3 regions of the Porticoccus hydrocarbonoclasticus MCTG13d genome follow, and region 1 is predicted to be linked to each of the others. Evidence: predicted binding sites of a transcription regulator. Region 1 holds the regulator's gene; each other region holds the start of a gene.

Region 1 (7,392 bases):
GTTCATCCTGGGGAAGCCAGCCATGGCGACCTTGGCATGATCACACGGGTTGATCTGGTGCTGGCATTATCCAATTCCGGAACCACCGCCGAAATCATTACCCTGCTACCACTCATTAAGCGTATGGGCCTTCCGCTGATCAGTATGACCGGCAACCCGGATTCGATTCTGGCTCAGGCTTCAGAGGCGCACCTGGATGTCCGGGTTCCCAGTGAGGCCTGCCCTCTGGGATTGGCACCTACCACCAGCACTACGGCAACGCTGGTCATGGGTGATGCCCTGGCAATTGCTCTGCTGGAGGCACGGGGTTTTACCGCCGAGGACTTCGCTTTTTCCCACCCGGGCGGTGCGCTCGGTCGAAAACTGCTACTCAAGGTGGAAACCATCATGCACAGTGGCGACGAGCTGCCCCGGGTGTTCGAGGACGCGCTACTGAAAAAAGCCCTCGTGGAAATGACCGCCAAAGGGTTTGGCATGACGACAGTGGTTAACCGCCAGGGAGAATTGGTCGGGGTATTTACCGACGGCGATCTGCGCCGGGCCGTCGATAACGATATCAATATCAATCAGAGCACGGTCCGTCAATTAATCAAGGGCAGCTGTAAGGCCGTTCATCGGGAACTGCTCGCGGCTGAGGCATTAAAAATCATGGAAGACAATAAAATTACGGCACTTGTTATTGAAGACGCCAACCACCATCCGATTGGGGTTCTCCATATGCACGACATCCTGCGCGCGGGAGTCATGTAACCATGTCAGCCCCGAACCTGAAAATCACCAGCAGAGCTCGTCAAATCCGGTTATTGCTACTGGATGTAGACGGAGTCCTGACCGATGGCCGCCTCTACTACGGCAACAATGGAGAGGAACTGAAATCGTTCAATATACAGGACGGTCTCGGGATCAAACTGTTACAGCGCAACGGTATCAAAGTCGGCATTATCACCGGCCGATCTTCAGCACTGGTGGCAAGACGGGCCGAAGAACTGGGTATCGACCTTGTCGTACAGGGAAGAGAGGACAAGCTGACCGCTCTGGAAGACTTGCTGGTTACTCACCCTTACCAGATGAATGAAATTGCCTTTCTCGGCGACGATCTTCCCGACCTGGCTGTCATCAGACGAGTGGGGCTGGGGGCCGCCGTGGCAAATGCCCGGCCAATTATTGCTGAACACGCACTCTGGCAGACCACCACCTGCGGTGGAGCCGGTGCTGTCCGGGAACTGGCCGAGCTGCTTTTGCAGGCTCAGGATAAACTGGAATCCACCTTTACGGACTACCTCTAGACTTATGCGCAATATTTTGATGACTGCCATGCTGCTCGCCTCAACAGGGATTTTCCTGTTGTTCTGGCTGTCACCACCAGAGGTATTTCTGAACAAGCCAAGCGCCGATGCAGAAGAATTACCTAAAGCAGACAGTTATATGAACAATATTGATACGGTAAATTTTGACAGGGATGGCAACCGGGCTTACACCCTCACAGCCACGGAGGCACGCCACTTTAATCGCGGCAACCGACTGGAACTGGAGAACCCCGGCATGGTGTCTTACAGTGAGCCGAACGAGGGTTCGGAACAGGCACCCCCATGGCATGTAACCTCCCAGAAAGGCACTATCTACAACGGGGGTGAGCGGGCTGTCCTGTCCGGTGAGGTCTATGCGTGGCAATCTGTTAAAAAAGGCGGCAAGAATGAATTTCTCACCAGCAAATTAACCATATTCCCTGAGACCAATATTGCCGAAACCGGCCTTCCTGTGACCATTAAAACACCTCGGGGAGAGACCACTGGCACAGGCATGTGGGCAGATCTTAATGATGAGATATTCAAACTGCTATCAAAAGTAAAGGGGATTCACCGTGCGCCATAATTTATTCATTCTGCTGCTACTGGCAGCATGTCATTCCTCCAGTCTGGCGCTACCCAGCGACGCACAACAGCCTATCAATATTGAATCGGACAGAGCCGAACGATACGAGAAAACCGGCACAACGATCTACGAAGGCGCTGTCGTTATTACCCAGGGAACCATCAAAATCCACGCGGACAAGGTCACCGTCTACACGGCAAACAACCAGGTCGTTCGAATTGTCTGCGTGGGAAAGCCTGCCCGCTACCAACAACAACCGAACCCCAACGACAACATGATGTACGCCAAGGGTGACACTATTGAATACCATCTGGCCAGCGACCGTATTGATCTACTGAAAAATGCCAGCGTTGAGCAAAATGGCACCGTTATCACCGGTGAAAAAATCAACTATGACCTGAAGGCAGAGGTAGTCAAGGCGAGCAGTGGCGACAATCCCCGCCAGCGAATCCAAATGGTCATTCCACCCAACAAGCAAAAGGATGCAAACTAAATGGCTATCCTTAAAGCGTCAAACCTGATCAAAAGCTATAAAAGAAGGCCGGTGATTCGCGATGTCTCCCTCACCGTCGAAAGCGGTGCGATCGTGGGATTGCTCGGGCCTAACGGTGCTGGCAAAACCACCTGCTTTTACATGATTGTCGGGCTGGTTCATCAAGATGGCGGTTCTGTTCATATCGATAATGAAGACATCACTTCTCTGTCCATGCACGGCAGGGCTCGAAAAGGGCTTGGCTATCTCCCGCAAGAGGCCTCCATTTTTCGCAAGATGACCGTGGAGAATAATATTCTGGCGATCCTGGAAACCAGAAAAGATCTCGACAAACAACAGCGAGCGAAAAAGCTGGAACAGCTGCTCCAGGAGTTCCATATCAGCCATATCCGCAACACCCTTGGCATGAGTCTCTCGGGAGGAGAGCGTCGCAGAGTGGAAATTGCTCGCGCACTGGCCATTGAGCCAGCCTTTATTCTTCTGGACGAACCCTTTGCCGGGGTCGACCCGATTTCAGTCAACGATATCAAACAGATCATCCGTCATTTACGCGATATAGGTATTGGTGTCCTGATCACAGACCACAACGTACGCGAGACACTCGATATCTGCGAACATGCTTATATCGTTGGTGAAGGACAGGTTATTGCCGAGGGACAGGCCACCGATATTGTCGCCAACCAGCAGGTACGGGATATCTATCTCGGCGAAGACTTTATGCTTTGATGGGACGTACCACCGCGCAGCGATTGTGCAAAGCGGCACACATTTTGCTTGTCTCTCCCCCCGGAGGCAGACTACACTTTCCGTGTGAACATTTTCGTAACAACTCTCTATACGCAGTCATAACATGAAAGCCAGCTTGCAACTGAAAATCGGCCAGCAGCTGACGATGACCCCTCAGCTACAGCAGGCCATCCGCCTGTTGCAATTATCCTCTCTCGACTTGCACCAGGAAATCCAGCAGAACCTCTACGATAACCCACTGCTTGAGCTTGCCGAAGAATCCGAGAACCTGGCCGCAGAAACGGCCACCGGGAAAAATGAAGATATCGACAGTGCAACCCGTGATCTCAACAGCAGTGAATGGGACAGTAAAATACCCACTGACCTGCCAGTCGACGCTAATTGGGACGATATTTACCAACCCAGTACCACCATTAGAAACACCGGTGCGGACACACGGGACTTTGACAGCGTTCACAACGTCACAGAGTCGCTTCAGGACCACCTGATCTGGCAACTTAATCTGACGCCGATGTCTCCCAAGGATTACCTGATCGGTGAAATAATCATCGATTCAATTGATAGCCGGGGCATGCTGACGGCACCGGTTGAAGAAATCTGGGCCGCGCTGGACGACGAAATTGAGCTGGATGAAGTGCTCGCTGTAGTGCACCGCATTCAGCAGTTTGACCCACCTGGTGTTGCAGCCACCAGCCTCGCCGAATGTCTTCTGATCCAGCTGAACCAGTTCTCTCCGGATACACCGCTGATTAACGAGGCCATCCAGCTCGTCACCGACCACCTGGAACTGGTTGGACAGCGCAATTTTCGACAAATGGAAAAAATCACCGGTCTGTCCCACGAGATACTCGAGGGTGCCATCCTGCTAATCCAGACGTTGTCTCCCAACCCCGGTGACGCCATTCGAAACGATGATATCGAGTACGTGGTACCCGATGTTCGGGTCACCAAAGTCGATAATCACTGGAAAGTTTCCCTCAATGAGGACATCACCCCTCGCCTGAGTATCAATCAACAGTACGCCCAGTTGATTCGCAGAGCCGATTCCAGTCAGGACAACACCTTCCTCAAGAATCACCTCCAGGAGGCCAAATGGTTTCTGCGCAGCATGGAAAGCCGCAATGACACCCTGATGCGCGTCACCAGCTGCATCATTGAATTACAACAGGGCTTTCTGGAACAGGGACCCGTGGCGATGAAGCCCATGGTGCTGGCAGATATTGCCGAACGACTGGAACTGCACGAATCCACTATTTCGAGGGTGACCACCCAAAAGTACATCGACACACCGCAGGGTGTTTTTGAACTCAAGTATTTCTTCTCCAGCCACGTCTCGACCGACGCTGGCGGGGAGTGTTCATCAACTGCCATTCGCGCTATGCTGAAAAAAATGGTAAGCGCTGAAAATCCGGGCAAGCCCCTCAGTGACAACAAACTGACAGCACTGCTTCAGGAGATGGGTATTCAGGTTGCCCGACGCACTGTTGCCAAATACCGCGAGGGGATGGGTATCCCCTCTTCCAGCGAAAGAAAACGCTACAACCCCAACACCTAACACCCATTAAGGAGAACCGCATGCAATTGAACATCAGCGGACATCATCTCGATATCACTGATCCGATCAAAGACTATGTCACTACCAAATTATCCAAACTGGAGCGTCACCACGACGGCATCACCAGCACGAATGTGATTCTCTCAGTTGACAAATTGATCCAGAAAGCTGAAGCAACAGTCCATGTCAGCGGCGGTGAATTCTTTGCCGATTCCGAGCATGAAGATCTTTATGCCGCTATCGACATGCTGACCGACAAGCTGGACCGACAGTTGATCAAGCACAAGGAAAAGAACCGCGGTAGATAACACTCATGAAACTGATTGATGTACTCACCCCTGAAAACACCGTTGCCAGCGCCGAGGGCGGTAGCAAAAAAAGGGTACTGGAAAACCTTTCCGTCTTCCTGACAGAACGCATGGAAGGGGTTAACGCAGACGACCTTTACCAGAGCCTGCTGGCAAGAGAGCGATTGGGCAGCACCGGGATAGGAGAAGGTGTTGCCATCCCCCACTGTCGTTTGGCAGGCTGTGAAAAAATTACCGGGGCACTTGTCAAACTGGCTGATGCCGTCGATTTCGATGCCATTGATGGAGAGCCGGTAGATCTGATCTTTGCACTAATCGTACCCGAGGAGCAAAACGACGAACACCTGCAGGTCCTCTCTTCCATTGCCGAATTACTTCAGGACGAAACGGTTCGCAATGCATTGCGGCAGGCCAGCAGTGATCAAGATCTCTTCCGGATAGCAACCGGCAATGATGGTGACTGAGGTGAAAGACTAATGCGACTGGTGGTGGTAAGTGGGCGTTCCGGATCTGGCAAGAGTACCGCACTGAACGTTCTCGAAGATGTCGGTTTTACCTGTATTGACAATCTTCCCGCCAGTTTGCTTCCCGGTCTTTTTCAGAAAGCCATCAACGCCAAGAGCCAACACTGGCTGGAAAAAATTGCGGTGGGAATCGATGTCCGCAACCTGGGCGAAGACCTTGACCAACTACCAAAAATTCTTGCGGAGCTGAAATATTCGGGCATCAATTATGAAGTGCTTTTTCTCGATGCCAGAAATTCCGTCATTATCCAGCGTTTCAGTGAAACACGTCGCAAGCACCCCCTCACCAATGACCGGGTGGATATCCACGAAGCCATAGAACTCGAAACCACCCTGCTGGACCCGATTGCCTCAATTGCAGATCGCAGAATTGATACCAGCACCATGACTCTGCACCAGCTGCGCGATGTCATCAAACAACAAATTGCCCCCCACAGCAGAGATGACATGGCTGTCATGTTTGAATCCTTTGCCTTTAAACGCGGAGTACCAGTCAACGCGGATTTTGTCTTTGACGTTCGCTGCCTGCCAAACCCCCACTGGAAACAGGAATTAAGGCCCTTTACCGGCAATGACCAGCCAGTGATCGAATTTCTCGAATCGCAACCGGAAGTCATCGACATGACTAATGATATCAAGCAGTTTCTGTCCCGCTGGACACCGTCATTTCTTGCCAATAATCGCAGCTATCTAACCATTGCAGTGGGCTGCACCGGGGGACAGCACCGCTCAGTCTACATATCCAGCGTTCTAGCCAGACATTTCAGCAGCACAATGCCGAATGTACAGGTCCGGCACAGAGAACTGGCCTGACGGGCGCCATCACGAGAAGGCTGTTATGTCAAAAATAATCTGTACAGAAATCACCATTGTGAACCGTCTAGGGCTGCATGCTCGAGCAGCCGCAAAGCTGGCTTCGACTGCCGGAAAATATGGCTGCGCCATCAAAACCGGGCGCAGTCCCGACAAACTGGTGGACGCCAAAAGCGTGATGTCACTGATGTTGCTTGCCGCGACCCAGGGCACCTCTCTCCATTTCATTTTCGAAGGCAGTGATGCGGAGCGCGCCCATCGCGATATCGAACAGTTAATCGGTAACCGATTCGAGGAAGAGCACTAACCGCGCCGCCTACCAACCAGACCACTGTATAATTTTGTCACGCCCACCTATACACTATCCGCCTTCAAACTGACAGTCAGGGAAAACTTCTCAGATGCAGGGGCCTAACGAAAAATTCAGCCATTTGTCCAGGCTCGCCAGCATCAACGAAATGATGAATTCGAGCGATGTGCGCCTGCTCCGGCACATGCTCAATAACCTTTCTCCCGGCGATATCGCTGACCAGATAGAGTCTGCACCACCTAAAGCCCGGCGGGTATTATGGGACCTGGTTGACCGGGAGCTGGAAGGCGAAGTGATCGGTGAGCTCAGCGAGGAACTTCGCGGTGAAATCCTTAGTGAAATGGAAAGTCACGAGGTCGCCTCACTCACTGAAGGTCTTGATCCCGACGATATTGCGGACATTCTGCAGCAACTCCCCGACCAGGTAATACCAGAAGTACTCCAGGCGATGAGCAGCCAGGACAGGCTGCGGGTCGAGCGAGTACTCACTTACAATGAAGATACCGCCGGCGGGTTGATGAATACGGACACCATCACTGTCCGGCCCGATCTGACGATTGATGTGGTTTTGCGCTATCTGCGCCGCCATGAAGAAATTCCGGATATCACCGATAATATTTTTGTGGTGAACAGGGAAGATACTTTTCTCGGCACATTACCGCTCACCAAACTGCTGACCGCGAGCCCAAATATCACCGTGCGCGAGATGATGGTAACTGATGCACAGGCCATCACAGCCGATATGCCCGATTCGCAGGTTGCACTGCTGT
Region 2 (7,392 bases), 620 kb from region 1:
TGCGCAGGGGTGTGGATATTCTGATTGCCACCCCGGGCCGGTTACTGGATCACGTGAATCAGCGCACTCTCGATCTGTCACAGGTGGAAATTCTGGTGCTGGACGAAGCAGATCGCATGCTCGACATGGGTTTTATCCATGATATCCGCAAGGTTTTGGCCCTGTTGCCAAAGCAGCGTCAGAATCTGTTGTTTTCCGCTACTTTTTCCGATGAGATTAAACGCCTGGCTGACGGTTTGCTCAATGCGCCCGTGCTGATCGAGGTGGCTCGCCGCAATACGGCTTCTGAACAGGTGGCCCAGACCGTTCATCTGGTGGACAAGGGCCGTAAACGCGAGCTGCTGTCTTACCTGATTGGTGACGGCAACTGGCAGCAGGTGCTGGTCTTTACCCGAACCAAACACGGTGCCAACCGGCTCGCTGATCAGTTGACTGAGGATGGCTTGCGGGCGGCAGCGATTCACGGCAACAAAAGCCAGGGTGCCCGGACGAAAGCCCTGGCGGATTTCAAAAAAGGCTCGGTACGGGTGCTGGTGGCGACGGATATTGCCGCCCGAGGACTGGATATTGATCAGTTGCCGCACGTGGTGAATTTCGAATTACCCAATGTGCCGGAGGATTATGTGCATCGTATCGGTCGTACCGGTCGCGCCGGTAATGAGGGCGAGGCTGTTTCGCTGGTATGTGTGGACGAGCACAAGTTGTTGCGCGATATTGAGCGAGTGCTTAAACGCGAGGTTCCCAGGGGAAATATCAAAGGTTTTGAGCCGGATCTCTCCATTCGTCCGGAGCCTATCCAGAATGGTCGCCGCAGTGGCGGTGGTGGTCGTCCCGGCGCTTCAGCAGGCGCCCGTCGACCGGGCAGCAAGCCCCAACATGCCCGCAGCACTGGCAGTCGCAATGGTGGCAACGCCACAGGTGATCGTCGCAGATCGGCTGGGGCAAAACCCACCCAGGGTGCGCCGCGACCGAGACGCGCTGCCTCACGCTAGACAAGCAGGTCAACAGAACCGCACCCGAGATTCTCGGGTGCGGTTTTTTTATTTCAGGTAACGGTAAATAGATGATTCGAAGTCAACAAAACCGGGGTAGGAAGAGATATCCTTAAACGGTAATATTTGTGAGGCCCACATGCCCCCGATCCCATTCTGTCGGTCAATCCAGTAGAACAGATTCGCCAGTCCCGCCCACATTATTTGCCCGGCGGGCCGGCCAGAGGGCGTTGGTTCATCGTTGATCTGGAAGGTATAACCCCAGGATTTTTTCAGCCCCGGAAAGAACTCGCCACTGTTGGAAAGCGCCGGCATCGAGGTTGTCCAGCCGCCACTCTGTAAACCCACCAGCCCATTTCTGGACATCTTTTCTACGGTTTCTTTGTTCAGTACACGGCCATCTGGCCCCGCGCCATCATTCAGTATCATCCGGATAAATTTCATGTAATCCGGTACGGTGCCGTACAACCCGTGCCCACCCATATCCATTTCCGGTGGTTGCGGGAGAACCAGATCCCAGGGTGCCAGCTGGCCATCTTCGGCGCGGGTGTGCAGGCTGGCCAGTCGTGATCGCATGGCGGGGGTCAGGGTGAAGGCGCTGTCTGTCATGCCCAATGGGTTAAAGATGCGTTCCTGCATGACTTCGCCCAGGCGTTTGCCTCGCACTGCTTCGACAATCTTGCCCACCCAATCGAGGTTGACACCATACATCCAGCATTCTCCCGGGTCGTGCAGCAGTACGGATTTGATGCCGTCATAGGTGCTGGATACCACTGAAGCTGTTTCCCTTGCTGTGCGGAATGCCAGGTCATCGTGGCTAAAGAACTCATAACCAAAACCGGCGGTATGCAGCATCAGTTGATTGATCGTGATATCTGATTTCGGTGCCCTCAGCTTCGGCTGGCCGTTGCTGTCAAAACCGTCGAGTACCTGAATCTCTGCAATGTCGGGTACATAGTCCCTGGCGGGATCATCCAGACTTACTAAACCTTCTTCGACCAGCTGCATCAAGGTAGTGCCGGTCAGGGCCTTGGTGCAGGAAAAAATGGCGAACACGGAATCGGTGGCAATAGGCTTTGTTTTGCCCATTTCTCTCACCCCGGCAGTCCCTTCGTAGAAATTGGCCCTTTTGTCGGTGACCATGGCTACAACGCCCGGTGCCCCACCGGACTCTGCGACCGTATTCGTCAATACGCTGTCCGCCGCTTCTTTCATTCGATTATTCATTGTGGTTCCTTCTCTCATTGCCCTGTTTGTGGATATCAGGCGCTCCTATGGTTATTGATTTTGCTGTGCTGTTCAAGCGAGTGCAGAGCATATTTCTTTAGCGCTGGTGGGGTAGGAATCTCTGGGCCATGTCTTTCGTATAACCCGTCAGTGCACAATGCAGGGGTGGTTCCCGGAAAAGGAGTTTTAAAAGCATGGACCCTGTGGGGGTAGGCCTGTTAAATCGGTGTTAATGTTTGGTGGAACCCTGTTTAAAAAGCCTGGTGTCAATTTGATATTTCTTGATCCTCGATGCCAGTGTGGTGGGTTTGATATCCAATAGCTGGGCCGCCCCGTCATGGCCAAAGACCTTGCCATGGCATTTTTCCAGCGCCATTAGCAGATTGCGGCGTTCCTGTTGTTTAAGGTCGGAAGCGGTCAGAACACTACTGTCCGGTTCAACCCGGGCAACGTTTTGTTGATCTCTGGTCAACAGATCACTGAATCTCAATGTCGGTCCCTGGGCGAGTATGACCTGGCGTTCAATTACGTTTTCCAGTTCGCGGATATTTCCCGGCCAGTGGTAGTCCTTTAGTTTTTCCAGCTCACTGAGTGAAATTTTCAGGCCCTGCTTGTTGGTTCTGGTGCAGCTTTTTTTCAAAAAATGTTGGGTCAGCAGAGGGATATCCTCTCTCCTCTCGCGCAGTGGTACCGATTCAATCGGGAAAACATTGAGTCGGAAATAAAGGTCTTCACGAAACTGGCCCCGCTGCACCTGTTCCTTGAGATTGCGGTTGGTGGCGGTGATGATACGAACATCTACACGACGGGTTTTCGATTCGCCAACGCGCTCAAACTGCTGCTCCTGTAAAACCCGCAGCAGCTTGCCCTGGAGGTGCAGGGGTATTTCGCCGACCTCGTCGAGGAATAGTGTGCCGCCGTTAGCCAGCTCAAACCGGCCGGGTCGATCGTTGGTGGCGCCGGTGAAAGCGCCCCTGGTGTGACCGAAAAATTCGCTTTCGAACAGGTCCGCTGGAATGGCTGCGCAGTTGACCCGGATCAGTGAGCGATTGGAACGGTGGCTCATTTCGTGGATTGCCCTGGCAATCAGTTCCTTTCCGGTGCCGGACTCACCACTGATAAGCACAGTAGAATCTGTCGGCGCCACCAGTTCAATTTTCTGCAGGATATGCTGCACGGCACCACTTTTACCAATGATCTGGTGGTGATTGAATTCAGAGTTGATTTCTTCCTGTAAATAGGCGTTTTCCAGTTCCAGTTGGTTTTTCAGTTTTTCGACTTCTGCCAGTGCTTCCAGGAGCCGTTTGCGGTCGGTTTTTTTCTGGGATATATCGCGAAAAATCACCACCGCGCCGACAATAAAGCCGTTGTCCCTGACCGGTGTGCTGGTGTATTCCACGTCGATGGGTTTGCCGGACTTCGTCCAGAACGTGTCGTCCTCTACCCGGTGAACCGTGCCGTCCCGGAACGCTTCAAAGATGGGACATTCCTGCATATTGAAATGCGAGTGATCCGCGTGGGAGTGGTGCACCATGTTGTGCATATTCCTGCCGGCCAATTCCTCTGCCCGGTAGCCGAGAATCCGCTCCGCCGCAGGATTGACGAACGTGGTAATACCATTGGCTTCAACCCCGTAGATCCCGTCACCGGCTGCATCCAGTAGCAGCTGGTTTTCTCGCTCAAACTCCTGGAACACCTGGGATACCCTGTTCCAGTGGCCGATACCCGACAGGTAGTGTCGCTCGGCACTGGAGCGCTCACGCAACAGTTCCAGGTCATCGGCCCTTTGCAAACCGAGGAAGAGCTGAGGTTGGCCGCCGGAATCAGAACAGCGGCCATTGACCTCCAGACGGGTTTCCCCGATGGCCGATTGCACCAGGAGGTGGTCACACCAGCCCCGCCCTTTTTCGATCAGTTCCTGGGTGAACAGGATCAGCGCTGGCAGGTTGGGCGCGAAGAGCTGACTGGCCCGGCCGGACTGAATCTCAATAACATCCCTGTGCAAGAGTCGGCAGGCCTCCTGGTTGACGAACAGAACCCGGTCCTCAATCGGGTCGATCACCAGTTGTGCGGTGGCGGAGTAATAGAAAAAACGTTCGTCCTGCATAGGCCCTACCGTTAGGTCCTGGGGGGGTATCAATACAGCTAACAAATTTCGGGCCAATAACGACGAAAAATCGTTTTTTTGTCTACGACTTTTCGTGAACTACGACTTTTCGTGGTTGGTATAACAGCTTGTTGTCAGTTGTTTTTCTTTTTAAATCAGACAATTGACAGTCTTCAGCACGGTTGGCACCAAAGTTGCGACGTAGTAGGGCAGCAGTTGCTATCAATACAAACAAGCAAGATTTGATGGTACACCGCTGCCCGTCCACGAGCGGTTCTCAGGGTTCAGCGCACCAGCACAGTGCGCAGCCACAGCGTTAGCTACAAAACGAAGAGGAAATACATCATGGCGACGAAAAGTTTAGGTAACCCGTTTGATGCCGATACCAGCCTCACGCACACCAATGATTGTTCCTGCAGGTTATGTCAGGCTGAGTCTGTCAATCCCGGTGGTCTTACCGACGACCAGCGCCTGGTCTTGTTGGAGCAACAGGCTGAACAGGGCGAAGGCCACAGACAATCGTCAGAAGCAGGGGGGGTGTCCTTCAACAGTTCTGAAGATTTGCTCGACCGGGCAGTGGAAAGTGCGATTGTGCGCGGTGTTTTTGGACACAACGATACCAGTCGTCGAAATTTTATCCGGTTGATGGGCGGCGGTACCCTGGCCACGGTACTCGGCAGCATGATCCCGCTGGAAAAAGTGAAAGCGGCGGTGAAGGAGTCGATGGGTCCACTGGAGAAAACCAAGCTGAAGGTGGGTTTTGTGCCGATTACCTGTGCCACGCCGATCATCATGGCGCAGCCAATGGGTTTCTATGCAAAGTATGGCCTCGACGTGGACGTGATCAAGACAGCCGGTTGGGCGGTGGCCAGGGATATGTCCCTGAATGGGGAATACGATGCCTCTCACATGCTGACTCCTATGCCGCTGGCCATGTCCATGGGGGCGGGATCAACCGCGACCCCTTACATCATGCCGGCCGTGGAAAACATCAACGGTCAGGCCATCGTGCTCCACAACAAGCACAAGGATAAGCGCGACCCGAAACAGTGGAAGGGCTTCAAATTTGGGGTGCCCTTTGATTACTCCATGCACAACTTCCTGCTGCGCTATTACGTGGCGGAGCATGGGCTGGATCCGGATCAGGATATTCAGATCCGGGTCGTGCCGCCGCCGGAAATGGTGGCCAACCTCCGGGCCGGCAACCTGGATGGTTACCTGTCGCCGGATCCATTCAACCAGCGTGCTGTTTTCGAAAAGATCGGTTTTCTGCATATTCTCACCAAGGATATCTGGGAGGGCCACCCCTGCTGTGCCTTTGCCTGTAGCCAGAAGTTCGCCACGGAGATGCCCAATACCTACGCAGCTCTGTTCAGGGCCATTGTGGATGCCACCCATTTTTCTGCCAAAGCAGAAAACCGTGAAGAAATCGCCCGGGCCATCTCGCCGAAAAACTATCTCAATCAGCCGGAGGTGGTGGTCAGGCAGGTTCTGACGGGTCGCTATGTGGATGGGTTGGAGGAGAAGATTTACGACGTTCCCGACCGCATTGATTTTGATCCCTTCCCCTGGCACTCCATGGCGGTATGGATTCTCACCCAGATGAAACGCTGGGGTTATATCAGTGGTGATGTGGATTACAAGAAGATCGCCGAGCAGGTCTACGTGGCATCGGAAACCGGTAAGGTCATGGAGGAGCTGGGTTATACACCACCGGCGACCACCTACAAGAAACACATCATTATGGGCAAGACGTTTGATTACAACGAGCCCGAGGAATACATCAACAGCTTTGCCATCAAGAGGGTATGACATGGCGTCACTGAATATTAAGGCAACCCTGCTCTCGCTGTTGCTGTTACTGGTTGGGCTCGGCATCTGGGAGGCGATGAATCAGGCCCCTGCGGCCAGTACGGGGTTGTCGGAATATGAACGGATGATGGGCGGAGCAGATCAGGAGGCCCGCGTTCCACCCCCGTCCCAGGTGTTCAGCCATGCCTGGAATGAGCTGCGCGACCCCTTCTACGATGCCGGTCCCAATGACAAAGGTATCGGTATCCAGTTGGCCTATTCCCTCTATCGGGTGCTGACTGGCTATCTGGCGGCGGCGTTGATCGCAATACCTCTCGGTTTTGTTATTGGCATGTCGCCTCTGATGCACAAGGCACTCAATCCTTTTATCCAGGTACTGCGTCCCATCTCGCCACTGGCCTGGATGCCTCTGGCTCTATTCATCATCAGGGACTCGGAGGGATCAGCCATTTTTGTGATCTTTATCTGTTCCATCTGGCCCATGTTGATCAATACCGCCTTTGGCGTGGCCAATGTCCGCACCGACTGGATCAAGGTGGCCCGTACCCATGAGCTGAGCCCATTGAAAACGGCCTTTCTGGTGATTCTACCGGCGGCAGCGCCCACCATTCTCACCGGAATGCGCATTTCCATTGGTATCGCCTGGCTGGTGATTGTCGCTGCCGAAATGTTGGTGGGTGGAACCGGTATCGGCTATTACGTCTGGAACGAGTGGAATAATCTGGATCTGAACAGCGTTATTTTTTCCATTTTGATGATTGGTATCGTCGGTATGTTGCTGGATATGACCCTGGCAGCTGTGACGAAACTGGTGCAATACGAGGATTAGCCCATGAGTCGACATTTCGTCAGTATCGAAGGGCTTTCCAAAGTCTATCCTTCAAAAGAGCAGGATCTGGTGGTGTTTGAAGGTGCCAACATCGGCATCGACAAAGGGGAGTTTGTTTGCATTATCGGTCACTCAGGCTGTGGAAAGTCCACCATTTTAAATGTGATGGCGGGACTGGAGACCCCCACCACGGGCACCATGATCATGGACAACAAGGAGGCTTCCGGACCGAGCCTTGATCGCGGTGTGGTCTTTCAGAATTACAGCTTATTGCCCTGGCTAACGGCTCTTCAGAATGTCAGTTTTGGGGTCAAGGCGAGGTGGCCGAAGTGGAATAAAGCCAAAGTGGACGCCCACAGCAGTCACTTCCTGGAAATGGTCGGGTTATCCGGGGCGCTTCATCGCAAGCCATCCGAATTGTCCGG
Region 3 (7,392 bases), 1.4 Mb from region 1:
CTGAATACCAGTGCACATATGGCTACGCACTTTCCCAGGAATTTCTTTGTAATCATGTTGTTCTCCAAATTTTACTGCCAGTTAGGTGGCTTTCGCTGCAGTGTCTCAACACTGCCAGACGTTGCTCAAGTCTTGTGGTTTATGTTAAGCATAAAGTGTGCCATATTTATTATTTCATTTAATTACAATGAGTTAGTAAATGCTTGGGGTGTTGGGTAGTGGCTGGCTGTAAATTATGTTGACAGTACAACCGGTAAAGTCCGTGGTGCCAATTTTTAGAAGATGAAAGAATTGCTAACAACTGAGAATTAATTAAAGGGAGCGCTGAGCATTCAAATGGAAAGGGTCACAATAATTATTGATTAACTACTTTTCGCTATCTGCTTTCATCACTTAACATAATTCAGGTTTATGACTCTTTTGGCTGCTTGCTTTGGCTGCTTGTGCTGATCAAGCAGTCTGACTGTAAAGTGGCAAACGCTCATAAGGTTGGTCATCTACAGGTTATTTCCTGCCTGTAACGCAACTGTGATATTTAGGGGGCATATGCTCAAGTTTCTGCGAATTTTTAGTTGGTTGCTGTTCACATTTGGTGTCGTTGGATTTCTGGCTGTTGCCCTGGGGTTTAAACCGGACATTGGCTCGGTAGCTTCGGCGCTCGGAATTCTTGGAATTCAGGTGATATTTTCGGCGATGATTCTGTACGGATTCAGGCTGCACCGGCAAGGCAGAATTGGCCGTAATAACCTTGTTTACGGTAGCTGGTTTATTATTGTCGCCCTTGTGATTATCGGTCAGGTCTGGATTAATATCAGTGACGTCAACTTTTAATAAAACGCAGCCCTGAAGTTAATGGGGTACGGTTTGACGAGGTGGTGGGGATACCTTATATAAACCTTCACGGAGCAGCCCCCCCACACAAAAACCATCGACGATTGGGGGTTCGAAGTAGAAATTCCCGGTCAAGGATTCAAAATGTGGCTTCCCCATCAATAGTGGGCCGGGATAGATTCCCTTTTTATTTGTAATATCTCAGCGCTTCATTGAAAAGTGGCGATACACGAGATTTCAGCTTTATAAAATCTGATTTTTTACCGCTTATGATTAACATTTTTGGTGCCCTGACCCGTACCGAAACGCATCCAAAAAAGTCTGAAATCTACCATGCACAATGGTGCCAAACACCCCAAGGCGGCATGGAACTCAGGGCAGTAAATCCCCAGGTCAAAAGATGGGCTAATGCCGGGCAGGGTGCCGATGTTGTTAATGTGTTCAGGATTGGCATGAGTTTGTGGCAGGGTAAAGATAAATATTGCCGATGACTTTCAACGCTGTTTTAAACGGGGAGTTTTTATTCATATTTGAGTTCCAGCCTTCGGCTTCGTTGTAGAAATGGTAAAAGGGTCATGCCTTTGAGGTCGTCAGGTTCCTTTACATTGCCGGGATTCAAGTATCAAAGAATTTTAGTTAACTGTTTGATTTTTATTTATATTTACATTTTGGCCTGGATTTTGCTGATGTATTAAACTTGAATGTAGTAAAGTGGCGGTTGATTCATCGTTACATAATTAATATATCGAAAAAGAGGTACTAATGATGCGTGGTCAATACAAAAAAATTCTGTTCGGATTGGGCTTGGGTATGGCCATGTCGGTTGGTACTTTCAGTGTTCATGCGAGTCCCATTACCAGCGGGCTGTTCACTCCCGATGCGGTTGAAGACTACGAAGGCACGCCTGGCAGTCGAACAGTTTTAACCACGTTGTTTGGCGGAGACGTGAGTGTTGTCGATGGTTCAGTAAATCATCGGTCGGTTGACGCGGGTGACTGGATTGACTTCAGGTCATCAAGTGCGATTGTCCCGAATTCAGGCTCACGCTTTGGTGTTGGGTATGGCTTCGGTAGCTATTCCCTGGATTTTTCTGGACTGGGTGGGATTTTCGGATTCAGCGGCTGGTTCAGTGCTGCTGGTGCCGGTTCGGAGTTTATCGAGTTTTTTGGTCTTGCCGCGGAATCGCTGGATATCGTTTCCAGAGCTAACGGCTTTGGCCCGGGTGACGGCACTATGGAATTTGTGAGTGTGCTGTCTACGGTTGCTATTGGGTCAATCACTATTTCCGGGTCAGAGATTGCATCGGACGATCTGGCCTATACAACATCCCGGGCTACCGGTCAGATTCCAGTCCCTGGTACTCTGTTGCTGGTTGGTCTGGGCCTGGCTGGCCTCGGTCTGCAGCGTCGTAGACGTGCTCTGGCCTGATTGCCAGCAGTCCCATTTGCTGTTCGGATCTAATGAATCAGTAACGTGAGTGACAGACTCGTCTGATTAAAAATAGTTGTGGGCCAGGCTTCTCTAATTTATGGAAGCCTGGCCCACATTTTTATGTATGATATTTTTTATAGGCTCGGCTTGCATGGCTTACCACCTGTTTCATTGTGGTAAATCAGTTCGTTTCATGTGGTTTGAGTCCCTTTCTTTATCGACTTCATTGATTGCCTGACGATATTTTTTTGTGGATTGGTCATTGGCCGCTCCATAGACTCCTGTCTAGTTCTTTCGAAAACTGGCGGTGCCAGAAAGCAGAATTTTCCGTAAGCTGTTCGCAGTGAGCATCTGCATGAAAAACCCTGTTTCTCAGATGTTCCAACCCTGTCGCTCCTGAACCATTCAAGACGTTAGCTGTAGTTAGGTATGGTGAGATAACTATGTTTAAACGATTGCGCAACTGGCTGGAAGGTCGGCGCGTTAAGAAAATGGGTTTTACCGCCGCGCAATGGGAGGCCGCTATTGCCGACTGGCCGGTGATACGTCGTTATCAGGGTTCTGAGCGCGATGCCCTGCGCGATATGACCTTTCGGTTTCTCGCGCGTAAAACGTTCGTTTCCGGCGGTGAGTTCCAGTTCACCGATGCCATGTGTCTGAAACTCGCGACAATGGCTTGTGTACCCATTCTGCATCTCGGCCTGGACTGGTATGACCGCTGGCAGACGGTGATTCTCTACGAAGATGATTTTGTGCCGAACCGCCCCCATCGCACTGATGATGGTGTGGTTCACGACAGAGGTCCCGGCTTGAGCGGCGAAGCCTGGTATCGTGGTCCCGTGATTTTATCGTGGCAGTCTATCTGCGACAGCGGCGCGGATACGCGTCATGGTAAGGCCGCTAACGTAGTGGTCCACGAGTTGGCGCACAAACTCGATATGTTGCGTGATGGTGCGAATGGTGCGCCGCCCATGCATCCCGACATGCGTCCCGGCGAGTGGCACGAGATTTTTACGACCGCGTGGGATCGATTGCAAAATGACCGGCAACATCACCGATCACTACCCCTTGATGACTATGCACTGACCAGTCCAGCTGAATTCTTTGCGGTGTGCAGTGAAGCATTTTTCGAGACGCCGGAAACCATGAAGGCAGCGATGCCCGAAGTCTACCGGTTGTTGTGCCAGTTTTATCGCCAGCAACCGGTGCCGCTGGCGATCTCTGGTATGTAATCCCTGCACCCCCTTCCGGATCAATCTGTGCGTTGGCTCCAGTGAGTAAGGTTCGATTGGCACCTTAGTCTAGGATTTAACAAAAAGGGGGTAGCCAGAGATTCTTGAGTAAGCGGTTGAGAAACTTGCCTCACTAACCTGTAATACACCTATGAATGATTCGCTTTATTTAGTAATTGACCAAGGTGGCCAAAGCAGCCGGGCACTGGTATTTGATGCCCAGGGCACCACTACATTGTTGCTTCGGCGCGCTGTGGCGACACGGTTTATTGCGGGAAATCGGGTGGAGCAGGTGCCAACGGATGTGGTGAATTCCATTCGAGAGTTGCTGGAAGACGTTGCCGACAGGCTGGGGCCGGATCTGCAACGGCTGCAGTCCGCTGCGTTGGTGACCCAGCGCTCCAGTCTGGTGTGCTGGCATCGGCAAACCGGTGAGCCGCTGTCCCCGGTAGTCAGCTGGCAGGATACCCGCGCTGCCGCGTATCTGGCCGATATCAAACTCGATCCGGCAACCATAGCTGATCTCACGGGTCTGCGCCCCAATGCCCACTATGGAGCCAGCAAGTTGCGTTGGTGCATGGAACATATTCCTGCAGTAAGCGAGGCAATGGATACCGATCAGTTGCTTTGCGGGCCATTGGCAAGCTATCTGTTGTCTGCCATTACCCGGGAGCACTCAGTGGCGGTAGATCCCGGTAATGCCCAGCGCACCCTGTTGTGGAATATTCATTGTGGCGACTGGGACGAAACCCTGTTGAGCCAGTTTGCTATTTCCCGCCGAGTGCTGCCCCCGGTTTGTTTCACCCAATCGGATTTCGGGGACCTCAGTCTGGGTGGCAAAGCAGTGCCATTGGCGCTGATGAATGGCGATCAGAATGCTGCATTTTTTGCTATTGGCCCGTTGCAATCAGATCGTCTTTATATCAATGCCGGCACTGGAGCGTTTATCGCCATGCCGTGGCCGGCCGATGATCCGGCACCGGCGGGCCTGCTGAAAACTCTCGTCTATCAGTCTGCCCGGCAACGTCTGTTTGTTGCCGAAGGCACGGTGAATGGTGCGGCCAGTGCCCTCGATAGCATCAGCGCCGGGTTGGGTGTCGAGGATTACCCGCGCTTCCTGGGGGAGTGGTGTCAGACCGAGCGGGATGTGCCGCTGTTTCTCAACGGTATCGGCGGGTTGGGTGCGCCCTGGTGGCAGAGTGATTTTCAAAGCCGATTTATCGGTGAGGGTACGGCGGCGGGTAAGCTCGTCGCGGTATTGGAAAGCGTGGTTTTTATGCTGATGGTGAACCTGACCCGCCTTCGCGAGGATCGCGATCCTGTCGTGGAGATAGTGGTCGGCGGCGGTCTGTCGATGATCGACGGCTTCTGTCAGCGGCTGGCAGACCTGTCCGGGTTGATCGTGTTGCGCAGTGGTGAAACGGAAAGCACCGCGAGAGGCGCGGCTTTTTTGCTGGCAGGTCAGCCGGGAGATTGGCTGTCGGCATTTGAGCAGTTTAAGCCGCAGCCTGATGGGGCTATCAAGCAGCGTTACACTGACTGGCTTAAAGCCATGGCGGACGCGACGGCAAGGTCTGTCTGACAGGACCTGGAGTCAGGATTGCTCTTTAGCGGGTGGCAGGGGTAACCGGCGGGTGTCACCGCGTCGCCCGGCACTGGCCGGCCCCAGTTTTTTCTGGATCCGTTTCAGGACTTTTTCTGCGGTGGCGCGGTAGCCAGTGAGTTTGCCGCCATAGATCGCCAGATAGTGCGAATTTTCCACAAACTCCACTTCTCGGCTGCGGTGGTGAAATCCTTCGGCAGCTTTTGGCAGCACCCGGAGCCCGGCCATTTCGCCGCAAACCCGGCCATCGTAGTCAGGGAAATAATGCTTCAAAATACCTAACAGGTAGTCTCTCTCTGCCGCTGTGGGCAGTACCTGATCCGGGTCGCCGTCAAAGCCGGTTTCGGTGGTGCCGAGCAGGGTAGTGTTATACCAGGGCAATACAAACACGGCGCGACCATCACTGGGGGATTCCAGATAAAAACAGCGGTCGCTGATTTTCCTGTCCAGCAACAGGTGCGTTCCCTGTACGAGATCCATGTCGAGATGACCTGGTTCCGGTGTTATCCGCCGGGCCATCTGGTTGGCCCAGGGACCAGCGGCATTCACCAGAAAACGGCAGTGTACGGCTCTTTCCCGCGATGCCGTTTTCATCAGGACACGATAACCCTCCGGCGTGCTTTCGGCAGCGATGACTTCTGCCGGGCTGCCAACCTCGGCCCCCAGCGATTCGGCAGACTGAATGACTGCGCTGGTGAGCTTGGCATCATCGGTCTGTGCATCTCGGTAGCGATACACTTTTTTCAGTCCGGTTGTTTTCAGCCCTGCGAGTTCGGGCCATTCGGCCGGTGGAACTACGTTAAACCGGGCATCGGTGCGGCAGCCCGACAGGAGCCAGTAGAGCGTCAGACCGGCACGAAGTTGCCAGGAGCGCAATCGCGACCCTTCATAAAGGGGGATGTAGAACCAGTTGCCATAAACCAGCTGCGGAGCCAGCGATAACAGGCGTGTGCGCTCCCGCAGGCTTTCCCGTACCAGCGAGAACTCCCAGCTTTGCAGGTAACGCAGACCGCCGTGAATCAGTTTGCTGGATTTGCTGGAGGTGCCTGAACCCCAACTGTTTTTTTCCAGTACCAGGCAGTGATAGCCGGCGGCCTGGGCGGCCTGTACCACCCCGGCGCCCATAATGCCGCCGCCGATCACCACCACATCGAACTGGTTGCCCGGATGGGGTTCGCTGGGGTTGTTGTCGGCCACTGTCAGAGGGCCCGGTGGGCGAGGTTGGTAATCATGCTGCCGATATCAAAGGTTTCCACCATATCGGCACCGCGGTTGAACCAGTCAATGGCCTGATCGGGGTCTTCCACCTCGTACACCACGACAGTACTTTGCAGATCGTCCAGCGTGGCTCCTTCCGGCACTTTGTCGGTGTCGCAGAAAATAAATTCCGGTTGGATGTCGGTGATCCAGGGCCCCTGTCTGTCCTGCCAGTCCTTGAGTACCACTCCGAGGCGGGAAAACTGCTGTTCGTGGGCATACTGGATAAATTCGTCGCTGAAACTGATCAGTACGCACTGCCCGATAACCGGGTCAAGTGTTCCGGTGACAATGCGATAGGCATTTTCTATGCCGACAGTCTCCAGCCCGGTGCGCTTCAGCTCGATAAAAGCCGTGACATCGGGATGCTCCGACAGTAATCCGACCAGTGCCGAGAGAGGGGTGATGTGCTCACCGACGAACGCCTGACCCAGCCGCTCCGGTTCGTTGGCCGGGTATTGGCACAGTTCATCCAACGTCAACAGATGAATGGCATTTTCCACGCCGCTGATACGGGTCATGAGGGTGTCGTGGTAAAGCACCGGTTGTTGGTCGGCGCTGAAAAGAATATCGGTCTCGATAAATTTTGCCCGGGCTTCAATCGCTTTGCTCATACCGAGCAGGGTGTTCTCCGGGTAGTGTCTGGGGTAGCCCCGGTGGGCGACCAGTCGCTTCGCTATCATGATGATATCCTGTCGTGCGCCTATCTCTTTATCCTAGAGCAGGGCAGGGGTAACGACAATCGCTATCGGGGTTGATGATGGTTGTTCAGCCCAGTTTTTTCTCGCCGGCATCAACGGATTGCAGGATCAGCGTGTTGATGGTCATGGGGCCGACACCACCCGGTACCGGGGTGAGGGCGGCAGCGCGATCGTGCAGGGGCGCCAGTTCGATATCGCCGACACCGCCGGGGTGGTAACCGGCATCCACAACTACCGCGCCATCCCTGATCCAGTCGGCCTTGATAAATTCGGGTTTCCCCACTGCGCCGACCACCAGATCGGCACCACCTATAATTGCCGGTAAATTTTCTGTGCG

The links. The regulator sigma-54, encoded in region 1, starts transcription at its own class of promoters, with help from an activator protein. The targets are predictions, from matches to a motif close to TGGCACANNNNTTGCNNT.
Region 2: the regulator sigma-54 is predicted to act here: its motif matches at 4,510-4,527, upstream of U740_RS01310 (CmpA/NrtA family ABC transporter substrate-binding protein).
Region 3: the regulator sigma-54 is predicted to act here: its motif matches at 1,501-1,518, upstream of U740_RS10895 (PEP-CTERM sorting domain-containing protein).

Annotation. Positions count from the first base shown of each region.
Region 1 is NZ_JQMM01000001.1:883,145-890,536, reverse strand. Features, by position in the region: gene U740_RS04285 (KpsF/GutQ family sugar-phosphate isomerase) at 1-750, shown strand, start outside; gene U740_RS04280 (KdsC family phosphatase) at 753-1,286, shown strand; gene lptC (LPS export ABC transporter periplasmic protein LptC) at 1,291-1,872, shown strand; gene lptA (lipopolysaccharide transport periplasmic protein LptA) at 1,862-2,365, shown strand; gene lptB (LPS export ABC transporter ATP-binding protein) at 2,366-3,091, shown strand; gene U740_RS04260 (RNA polymerase factor sigma-54) at 3,216-4,667, shown strand; gene hpf (ribosome hibernation-promoting factor, HPF/YfiA family) at 4,688-4,975, shown strand; gene ptsN (PTS IIA-like nitrogen regulatory protein PtsN) at 4,981-5,439, shown strand; gene rapZ (RNase adapter RapZ) at 5,452-6,312, shown strand; gene U740_RS04240 (HPr family phosphocarrier protein) at 6,338-6,619, shown strand; gene mgtE (magnesium transporter) at 6,714-7,392, shown strand, end outside.
Region 2 is NZ_JQMM01000001.1:261,259-268,650, reverse strand. Features, by position in the region: gene rhlE (ATP-dependent RNA helicase RhlE) at 1-992, shown strand, start outside; gene U740_RS01320 (methyl acetate hydrolase AcmB) at 1,041-2,219, opposite strand; gene U740_RS01315 (sigma-54 interaction domain-containing protein) at 2,449-4,326, opposite strand; gene U740_RS01310 (CmpA/NrtA family ABC transporter substrate-binding protein) at 4,672-6,138, shown strand; gene ntrB (nitrate ABC transporter permease) at 6,140-6,967, shown strand; gene U740_RS01300 (ABC transporter ATP-binding protein) at 6,971-7,392, shown strand, end outside.
Region 3 is NZ_JQMM01000001.1:2,282,111-2,289,502, reverse strand. Features, by position in the region: gene U740_RS11925 (PEP-CTERM sorting domain-containing protein) at 1-56, opposite strand, end outside; gene U740_RS10905 (hypothetical protein) at 547-831, shown strand; gene U740_RS10900 (hypothetical protein) at 1,044-1,322, shown strand; gene U740_RS10895 (PEP-CTERM sorting domain-containing protein) at 1,594-2,259, shown strand; gene U740_RS10890 (M90 family metallopeptidase) at 2,706-3,494, shown strand; gene U740_RS10885 (FGGY family carbohydrate kinase) at 3,646-5,076, shown strand; gene U740_RS10880 (FAD-dependent oxidoreductase) at 5,089-6,294, opposite strand; gene U740_RS10875 (glycerophosphodiester phosphodiesterase family protein) at 6,297-7,037, opposite strand; gene folD (bifunctional methylenetetrahydrofolate dehydrogenase/methenyltetrahydrofolate cyclohydrolase FolD) at 7,123-7,392, opposite strand, start outside.